2 linked regions of the Tardiphaga sp. vice304 genome follow. The protein of the gene in region 1 interacts with the protein of each later gene in a pairwise test. Links are inferred from orthologs where the notes say so. Each region holds a gene or a part of one and is shown on either strand. Other genes may lie near its edges.

Region 1 (4,963 bases):
CGAAGCGGAGCGAGAGACGCCTGCTCGACAACGAGCGCGAGGCGCAGCTCGCGGCTGCGCTGGCGCGCTGCGCGGCGGGCGACCGGGCCGCGCTGCAGATGATCTATGCCGGCGAGGCGCCGCGGATGATCGGCGTCGCGCGCCGCATCCTGTTGCGGCAGGACCTCGCGGAAGAAGCCGTGCATGACGCCTTCATGCGGATCTGGCGCAGCGCGGCCGGTTTCGATCCGCACCGCGGCAGCGCGCGCGGCTGGCTCTATGCCATCGTGCGCAACCGCGCGCTGAGCATCCACCGCAACGAGCACCGCTATGACGCCTCCGTCGAAACCGCGCTCGAGATCGACTGCGAGGCGACCATGACGCGGTTGCCCGAGACCTCGGCGCTGCGGCGCTGCCTGGAGCGCATCGACCGGCCACGGCGCGACGTGGTGGTGCTGGCCTATGCGCATGGCATGAGCCACGGCGAACTCGCCGGTCGCATGAAGGTGCCGCTCGGCACCGTGAAGAGCTGGGTGCGCCGCGGCCTGTTCTCGCTGCAGGAGTGCATGGGATGAGCCTGCCCGAGGACGACCACATCAATGACCTCGCCGCCGACTATGTGATGGGCCTGCTGGAAGGCGCCGAACTGGCCGCCGCGGAGTCGCGTCTCGACAGCGACGACGCCTTCGCCGGCGCGGTCCATGCCTGGCGCGAGCGGCTCGCCGAACTCGATGCCACCGCCGAGGAAATGCAGCCCAGCGCCGCGCTGTGGGACCGCATTGCCGCAAGCACCAGAGTTGCGCCGGCGATCCCGCTGCCGGGCGCGCGCAACGCGCTGCGCGGTGCCACGCTGTGGAACAATTTGCGGTTCTGGCGCGGCGCCGGGATCGGCGGCGCCTTTGCGGCGCTGGCCTTCGCGATGATCATGATCGGCGCGCTGGCGACTTCGCGGCAGCTTCGCCACGAACTGGTGGCGCTGGCGCAGCGCAAGCCGATCTATGTCGCGGTGCTGGTCAACGATACGACCAAAGAAGCCGGCGCGATCGTCAACACGTTCTCCAACGGCCGCGTCGAACTGATCCCGCTGCGCGCCATCGACGTGCCGGCCGGCCGCACGCTGCAGGTCTGGACGCTGTGGGACCGTGCGATCGGGCCGAAATCGATCGGCCTCGCCTCGCAGTCCCGCACATTGCAGCTCAATCTGGAATCGCTGCCGGACACGGTCGCCGACCAGCTGTTCGAGATCACCCTGGAACCCGAAGGCGGCTCGCCGATCGGCCGGCCCACCGGCCCGATCCTGTTCAAGGGCAACGCCGCGCGCGCGCTGTAGCTTTTCGGTGTTCCCCCGACTTCGGGACATGAGGAAGATGACCAGGCCGCGCCCGCCGGAAATGCGCTGCTGAAGCCGCGGCGGCAGGGCTTTTATCGCCGGGGGACTCGCCCCATATTCCCTGTATGGCGAAAACTCCCGAGACACCCAAGAAGTCCCCCATCAAGCGCGCGAAGACCCCGGCGGCGAAGCCCGGCGCGGGGCGACCCGAGGTCAAGCCGATCGGCCCGGCGCTGGCCGAACTGCTGAATCCCGCGATCAACCGCGGCGAGGCCGGCATGGGTTCCTCGACCGGCCTGCAGCCGCCACCGAGCAATTCGCTGGAGCGCCGCTCCGGCGGCGAGGCAGCGGTGCATCGCGCCCGCGCCTCCACGCCGAAGAACTTCAAGGGCGATAGCGGTCCGCGCCCCACCCCGTTGCAGCCGCTGCCGCAGCCGGCGCGGCCTTACGCGCTGCGGCTGAGCGAACAGGGTTTCGAGGAAGCGCCGCAGGCCGTCTATGGCACGCATGCGGCGATCCCGACGCTCGACCCGGAACTGGCGAAGCAATATGGCTTCACCACCGAGGAAGAGGACAATGCCGCGCTGGCCCGCCCGCCGCGCAACAAGATGGAAGCTTTGGGCGTGCAGGCCACCGCCGACGCGCTGGAAGCGCTGGTCACCAATGGCCGCCCCGAATTCAAGGACGACAAGATCTGGGTTCCGCATCGCCCGCCACGCCCCGACAAGTCCGAAGGCGGCGTGAAATTCGTCATCAAGTCGGAATACGAGCCGAAGGGCGACCAGCCGACCGCGATCAAGGAACTGGTCGAGGGCATCAGCCGCAACGACCGCACCCAGGTGCTGCTCGGCGTCACCGGCTCCGGCAAGACCTATACGATGGCCAAGGTGATCGAGGCGACGCAGCGCCCGGCGATCATCCTCGCGCCGAACAAGACGCTGGCGGCGCAGCTCTATGGCGAGTTCAAGAGCTTCTTCCCCGACAACGCCGTCGAATATTTTGTCTCGTATTACGACTACTACCAGCCCGAGGCCTATGTGCCGCGGACCGACACTTATATCGAGAAGGATTCCTCGATCAACGAGCAGATCGACCGCATGCGCCATTCGGCGACGCGCGCGCTGCTGGAGCGCGACGACGTCATCATCGTGGCTTCCGTGTCATGCATCTACGGTATCGGCTCGGTGGAGACCTACACCGCGATGACCTTCGCCCTGAAGAAAGGCGAGCGCATCGACCAGCGGCAGTTGATCGCCGACCTCGTGGCGCTGCAATACAAGCGCACACAACACGACTTCACCCGCGGCACTTTTCGCGTGCGCGGCGATGTCATCGACATCTTCCCGGCGCACTACGAAGACCGCGCCTGGCGCGTCAATCTGTTCGGCGACACCGTCGAGACCATCGAGGAATTCGACCCGCTCACCGGCCACAAGCAGGACGAGCTGGAATTCATCAAGATCTATGCCAACTCGCATTACGTGACGCCGCGGCCGACCCTGATCCAGGCGATCAAGTCGATCAAGGCCGAGTTGAAATGGCGGCTCGAGCAGCTGCACGAACAGGGCCGCCTCTTGGAAGCGCAGCGGCTCGAGCAGCGCACCACCTTCGACATCGAGATGATGGAAGCCACCGGCTCCTGCGCCGGCATCGAGAATTACAGCCGCTATCTCACCGGCCGCCGGCCGGGCGAGCCGCCGCCGACCCTGTTCGAATACGTGCCGGACAACGCGCTGGTATTCGCCGACGAGAGCCACGTCACCGTGCCGCAGATCGGCGGCATGTTCAAAGGCGATTTTCGGCGCAAGGCGACGCTGGCGGAATATGGCTTCCGCCTGCCCTCCTGCATGGACAACCGGCCGCTGCGCTTCGAGGAATGGGACATGATGCGCCCGCAATCGGTCGCGGTGTCGGCCACGCCCTCCGCGTGGGAGCTCAACGAATCCGGCGGCGTGTTCGTCGAGCAGGTCATCCGCCCGACCGGGCTGATCGATCCGCCGATCAACATCCGCCCGGCGCGCACCCAGGTCGACGATCTCGTCGGCGAGGTCCGCGCCACCTGCGCGGCCGGCTATCGCTCGCTGATCACCGTGCTGACCAAGCGCATGGCGGAGGATCTGACCGAGTACTTGCATGAGCAGGGCATCCGCGTGCGCTACATGCACTCCGACATCGACACCATCGAGCGCATCGAGATCATCCGCGACCTGCGGCTCGGCGCGTTCGACGCGCTGGTCGGCATCAATTTGCTGCGCGAAGGCCTCGACATTCCCGAATGCGCGCTGGTCGCCGTGCTCGACGCCGACAAGGAAGGTTTCCTGCGCTCCGAGACGTCGCTGATCCAGACCATCGGCCGCGCGGCGCGCAACGTCGACGGCAAGGTGATCCTCTATGCGGACAAGATGACCGGCTCGATGGAGCGCGCCATCGCCGAGACCGACCGCCGCCGCGAAAAGCAGGTCGAATACAACACGCTCCACAACATCACGCCGGCGAGCATCAAGAAGTCGATCGGCGACATCATGAACTCGGTCTACGAGCGCGACCACGTGCTGGTGGAAATCGGCAATGGCGGCATGGCCGACGACGTCATGGCCATCGGGCACAATTTCGAGGCCGTGCTGGGCGATCTCGAAACCCGCATGCGCGAAGCCGCCGCCGACCTCAACTTCGAGGAAGCAGCAAGACTGCGCGACGAGGTCAAGCGGTTGCGCGCGACCGAGCTAGCTGTCGTGGACGACCCCACCGCCAAGCAGCGCAAGGTGGCCGGCGCGGCCGGTTCGTTCAAGGGCGACAAGCAGTTCGGCGCCAGCGCCAACATGCCGAAGCTTTCGGCCAAGCGCGGCGGCAACAACACGCCGTCGTCGAAAGTGCACAAGCCCGGCCTGGATGAGATGGGCATCGCCACCTGGCACGAAGTGCTGCCGGATCGCGGCAAGAAGGTCGGACGTCCGCGCAAGCCGACGCTCGACGAAATGGGCCCGGGGACGGAGAGCAAGATCTTCCAGCCGAAGGATTCACGGCAATCGGGACCGGAGTTCGGCCCGACCGCCAGAAGCTCCGGCGGCGCGCCGGGGCATCGGGGCGGGTGGAAGAAGCGGTAGCTTCTTCTGAGACGGCACGGCAGCAGTGTCCCCTCCCCCCTCGTGGGGGAGGGTCAGGGAGAGGGGGGAGCCGCACGGCGCACGGCCCGCCGGTGATATCCAATTGAGAATTCACCCCGACGCGCTATGATTTCAACAAGGCCGAACCATTGCGCCGGGAGACGACCCTGTCCCTCATCATCAATGTCGACTACGACGAAGAAGCCCAGGTCTGGGTCGTGCAGAGCGACACGATCCCGCTGGTGACCGAATCGGATACGTTCGAAATCCTGTACCGCAAACTGCCGGACATGATACAGGACGTGCTGCTCGACAACGGCGACCCGCGGGCCGGCCAGGACGTGCCGTTCGAAGTAACGCCTCCATCGTATGGCGAGCGATAGGCTCTCTCGAAAACGACATCGGAATAGCTTTCGTGAATTAAGGCTCCTCCCGAATGGACAGGCTCTCCATTAAGCTATCTTCCGAGCCGAAAAGGGTGAACGCACTTAGATTATAGCGCTGCAGCTCTTTGAGAGCCTTTTTTCGTTCGCTATTCGCGATAACAAAC
Region 2 (5,021 bases), 1.0 Mb from region 1 along the record:
TGCAGCTTCGGGGATGTCGTTTCGACGCAGGGCCGAACGAACTGCATCCAGCTTCTTCGCGTCATTGGCGGACATCGTTGGCGACCAGCTCTCGTCGCTGTAATGGAATTCGATTTCCACTTCGGCCGCATACTTGCCTTCGTGAATGAGCTCCATGTGTTTCCGCGTTTCTCGATCCATTGGACCTTGCCAATCTGGACGGGGCCGGGCCGTTATGCTGACAGTCCGCCCGCAATCCGCTATGCATATCTAGGGTGGGCCATGTCAGAGCTTTTGACAAGAATTACAACTGATCCCGACCTGATGCATGGCCGTTCGTGTATCAGAGGTCTGCGCATCACTGTTTCGGACGTGCTGCATCTGTTGTCCGCCGGGCAGTCCCGCGATGACATCCTGCTCGACTACCCCTATCTCGAAGCAGAGGATATCGACGCTGTCCTGGCGTTTGCAGCGCGTCGGCCAAAGCCGCTTGCGTAGGGCGGATTAGGCGAAGCCGTAATCCGCCGCTGATGATGGCGGATTACGGCTTCGCCTAATCTGCCCTACGGGCTTGCGTGATCCAGAACCATCCGAACCGCACGGGCCCGGACCTCGGGTGAAAACTTGTTTGTCGTCTTGCTTGTCATGGCTCCATCCTCTCAGAAGTTGGAGCCTCCGATCAACCCGGGGCGGTTCAGAGGCAGATAAGAGCCGTCTCGCTCGGGCCACAAACATGCGGCTTCGCTAATTGCCATGCGCCATAAACGCAAATCACCCAAAAGAACCGACGAACCGATCCACTTCGTAATCGACCAAAGCTCTCGAAAAATTCGGCGGATTCCGCTCCGAAGTCTATCCATAGGCAAAATGCTCAGCAGTGAGAGGCCGGCTCAGGCTGTAACAATGCGAGTAGCCCGCGTGAGCTTAGCGATATGCGGGGAAGTCCGAGGCCAGAAACTCCCGCATGTCGCTGCGCTCATGCGGGCTACGCTTGCTGCAAATTATAGGCAACCTGTTTCAACGTTGTAAGCATTTCCCCCTCACTCCGCCGCCTCGTCCACCTTCCGCTTCTTCGGCTTGGCCGCCTTGGCCAGCACCGGCTTGAGGTAGGTGCCGGTGTGGCTGCGCGGCGCTTTGACGATGTCTTCGGGCGGGCCCCAGGCGACGATTTCGCCGCCGCCGTCGCCGCCTTCGGGGCCGAGGTCGATCACCCAGTCCGCGGTCTTGATGACTTCGAGATTGTGCTCGATCACCACCACCGTGTTGCCCTGCGAGACCAGCTCGTGCAGCACTTCGAGAAGCTTCGCGACGTCGTGGAAGTGCAGGCCGGTGGTCGGCTCATCCAGGATGTACAGCGTGCGGCCGGTGGCGCGCTTGGATAGTTCCTTGGCCAGCTTGACGCGCTGCGCCTCGCCGCCGGACAAAGTCGTGGCCTGCTGGCCGACGTGGATGTAGTCGAGCCCGACGCGCTGCAATGTTTTAAAAGTTTCGCGGACGCGCGGCACGGCCTTGAAGAAGTCGGCGGCTTCTTCGACGGTCATGTCGAGCACGTCGGCGATCGACTTGTTCTTGAACAGCACTTCGAGGGTTTCGCGGTTGTAGCGCTTGCCCTTGCAGGTGTCGCAGGTGACGTAGACGTCGGGCAGGAAGTGCATCTCGATCTTGATGACGCCGTCGCCCTGGCAGGCCTCGCAGCGGCCGCCCTTGACGTTGAACGAGAAGCGACCGGCCTCGTAGCCGCGCGCCTTGGATTCCGGCAGGCCGGCGAACCATTCGCGGATCGGCGTGAAGGCGCCGGTATAGGTCGCGGGGTTGGAGCGCGGCGTGCGGCCGATCGGCGACTGGTCGATCTCGATGATCTTGTCGATGTGCTCGAGCCCCTCGATGCGGTCGTGCGGGGCGGCGCCCTCGCTGGCATTGTTGAGTTTTCGCGCGATCGCCTTGTAGAGCGTGTCGATCAGCAGCGTCGACTTGCCGCCGCCGGAGACGCCGGTGACGGCGGTGAACAGCCCCAGTGGGATCTCCGCCGAGACGTTCTTCAGATTGTTGCCGCGGGCGTTGATCACCTTGATGGTGCGGCGATGGTTCGGCGGCCGGCGCACCGGCACCGGCACCGACATCTCGCCGGTGAGATATTTTCCGGTCAGCGAATTCGGATTGGCCATCACCTGCTTCGGCGTGCCCTGCGCCACGATATGGCCGCCATGCGTGCCGGCGCCCGGGCCGACGTCGACGACGTAGTCGGCGGCGAGCACGGCGTCCTCGTCATGCTCGACCACGATCACGGTGTTGCCGAGGTCGCGCAGCCGGCGCAGCGTATCGAGCAGCCGCGCATTGTCGCGCTGGTGCAGGCCGATCGAGGGCTCATCCAGCACGTAGAGCACGCCGGTGAGGCCGGAGCCGATCTGCGACGCGAGGCGAATGCGCTGGCTTTCGCCGCCCGACAGCGTGCCGGAGGCGCGCGCCAGTGTCAGATAGTTGAGGCCGACGTCGAGCAGGAAGGAAAGGCGCTCGCGGATCTCCTTCAGGATGCGCAGCGCGATCTCGTTCTGCTGCTTGTTGAGCATGGTGGGTACGGTGGCGAACCATTCGCCGGCCTTGCGCACCGACATTTCCGAGATCTCGCCGACATGCTTGCCGCCGATCTTGACGGAGAGCGCCTCCGGCTTCAGCCGGTAGCCCGAGCAGGCGTCGCACGGCACGTCGGAAAAATACTTGCCGAGCTCTTCGCGCGCCCATTCGCTTTCGGTCTCGCGGAAGCGGCGATCGATATTGGTGACGACGCCCTCGAACGGCTTCTTGGTGTCGTAGGCGCGCACGCCGTCCTCGTAGGAGAACTTGATCTCGTCGTCGCCGGAACCATGCAGGATGGCGTTCTGCGTCTTCTTCGGCAGATCTTTCCACTTGGTGTCGAGCGTGAACTTGTAGAACTTGCCGAGCGCCGTCAGGGTCTGGATGTAATAGGGCGACGATGACTTCGCCCATGGCGCGATCGCGCCCTTGCGTAGCGTCAGGTCCTTGTCGGGGATCACCAGCTCGGCATCGATGGTCTGCTCGACGCCGAGGCCGCCGCATTTCGGGCAGGCGCCGTAGGGGTTGTTGAACGAGAACAGCCGCGGTTCGATCTCGGGGATGGTGAAGCCCGAGACGGGGCAGGCGAATTTCTCCGAAAACAGGATGCGCTCGGCGCCGGTCTTGTCGTGGATCTTGGCGACCTTCTTGTCGGCCTTCTTGTTGTCTTCGACAGGCGCGGACGGCGGCGCGTCGGCATATTCGATCACGGCCAGACCTTCGGCCAGTTTCAGCGCGGTCTCGAAGCTCTCGGCGAGGCGCTGGCCGATATCCGGGCGCACCACGATCCGATCGACGACGACGTCGATGTCGTGCGGAAATTTCTTGTCGAGCACCGGGGCCTCGGCCAGTTCATGAAAGCTGCCGTCGATCTTGATGCGCTGGAATCCCTTCTTGAGGTATTCCGCCATCTCCTTGCGATATTCGCCCTTGCGGCCGCGCACCACCGGCGCCAGCAGATAGAGCCGTGTGCCTTCCGGCAGCGCCAGCACACGGTCGACCATCATCGACACGGTCTGGCTCTCGATCGGCAGGCCGGTGGCCGGCGAGTAGGGCACGCCGACCCGCGCCCAGAGCAGGCGCATATAGTCGTAGATCTCGGTGACGGTGCCGACCGTCGAGCGCGGATTTTTCGAGGTGGTCTTCTGCTCGATGGAAATGGCGGGCGACAGGCCGTCGATCTGGTCGACGTCCGGCTTCTGCATCATTTCCAGGAACTGGCGGGCATAGGCAGACAGCGATTCGACGTAGCGGCGCTGGCCCTCGGCATAGATCGTGTCAAAAGCCAGCGAGGACTTGCCGGAGCCGGACAGGCCGGTGAACACCACCAGCTTGTCGCGCGGGATCTCGAGATCGACGTTCTTCAGATTGTGCTCGCGCGCGCCGCGGATGGTAATGTTGCGCAGCGCCGAGCCGACCGGCTGCCGCTTGGCCTTGATGATCTCGTCCATGACAAATCCCCGGCGCATCAGGCGCGCCGAATCCGGGCTGGTATCGCCGGGCATGCCGGGATCAAACGCCAATTGACTGACTTCGGAACATAGGAAGAACGAGGGGAGATTTCCAGTGCCCGGCGAAAATCATCAACGGATTGTTGGCGATCGGGTTGCAGGGGTGGGCAGGACGACCGCGTCCCCGCAAACAGAAAGGCCGGCTCGAGAGCCGGCCTTCGTATCGAAACTGCGGTTGGCTCAGTAGCGGCCGACGGCGGGGCCGCCCCAGCGGTAGTTGATGCGGGCGGTGACAAGATCGACATCGCCGCTGATCCGGTCGTTGGCGTAGAAGACGCCAGCCGGGGTGGTGAAGCGGGCATCGCGGCCATCGAGGAAGATGTGGTCATAGGCCACCGCGAACGACCAGTTCGGGGTGAAGCCATATTCCAGCCCGACGCCGATCACGCCGCCCCAGCGGGTGTTGCTGCTGGCCGTCGCCAACAGCAATCCCGTTGCGGCGTTGACCGAGGAGTACTCCTCATTGACCACGGCGGCGCCGCCCTTCACGTACAGCAGCGTGTTGTTCCAGGCATAGCCGATCTGACCGGTGAACAGCCCGAAGGCATCGATCTTGGAGCGGTTCGCGATCAGCGGGAACGGGGTGCTGACATTTCTGCCCTTGAAGTCAGCCCAGTTGCCCTGGGCTTCCAGGCCGTAGACCCAGGAAGCGTTCTGCCAACGGTAGCCGATCTGGCCGCCCGCGGTGCCGCCGTCGGCGTCGTGACAGCCTTCGCCGACGTTAGCCGCGCCGGTCGGAACGCCCGCAACGGTCGACGGGATGAAATCCCAGCACTTGCTGGCCGAGCCGTAGCCGCCGTTACCGCCGATGTAGAAACCCGACCAGTCATAGACCGCGGCGATCATCGGCGGCGCTTTGGTATAGGTCCGCCGGGCGAGGTCGGCGGCGGAAGCAGAAGTCGCTGTGCCCAAGGCAGCCAGTGCGACGGTGGCGAGGAAAAGTTTTTTCATTTCAAATTC

Evidence for each region. Proteins that work in one complex are often made in the same cells at the same time.
Region 2: the proteins of uvrB (region 1) and uvrA interact in binary tests that used the Escherichia coli proteins (3 or more experiments, as listed by UniProt). The link is inferred for Tardiphaga sp. vice304 from one-to-one orthologs.

The regions. Positions count from the first base shown.
Region 1 is NZ_CP041402.1:4,621,977-4,626,939, forward strand. Bases 1,092-4,613 are described here. They hold uvrB (excinuclease ABC subunit UvrB), read left to right. Parts: upstream 1,092-1,434; coding sequence 1,435-4,413; downstream 4,414-4,613. Other genes in these bases: FNL56_RS22025 (anti-sigma factor), read left to right, coding at 1,092-1,309; FNL56_RS22035 (DUF1902 domain-containing protein), read left to right, coding at 4,563-4,613. In the rest of the region: FNL56_RS22020 (sigma-70 family RNA polymerase sigma factor), read left to right, coding at 1-554; more of FNL56_RS22025, read left to right, coding at 551-1,091; more of FNL56_RS22035, read left to right, coding at 4,614-4,796; FNL56_RS22040 (FRG domain-containing protein), read right to left, coding at 4,834-4,963. UniProt on the Escherichia coli protein: The UvrABC repair system catalyzes the recognition and processing of DNA lesions. A damage recognition complex composed of 2 UvrA and 2 UvrB subunits scans DNA for abnormalities.
Region 2 is NZ_CP041402.1:3,596,196-3,601,216, reverse strand. Bases 820-4,399 are described here. They hold uvrA (excinuclease ABC subunit UvrA), read right to left. Parts: upstream 4,002-4,399; coding sequence 1,020-4,001; downstream 820-1,019. Other genes in these bases: FNL56_RS17070 (outer membrane protein), read right to left, coding at 4,242-4,399. Also shown: FNL56_RS17085 (hypothetical protein), read right to left, coding at 1-156; FNL56_RS17080 (DUF433 domain-containing protein), read left to right, coding at 262-477; more of FNL56_RS17070, read right to left, coding at 4,400-5,012. UniProt on the Escherichia coli protein: The UvrABC repair system catalyzes the recognition and processing of DNA lesions. UvrA is an ATPase and a DNA-binding protein. A damage recognition complex composed of 2 UvrA and 2 UvrB subunits scans DNA for abnormalities.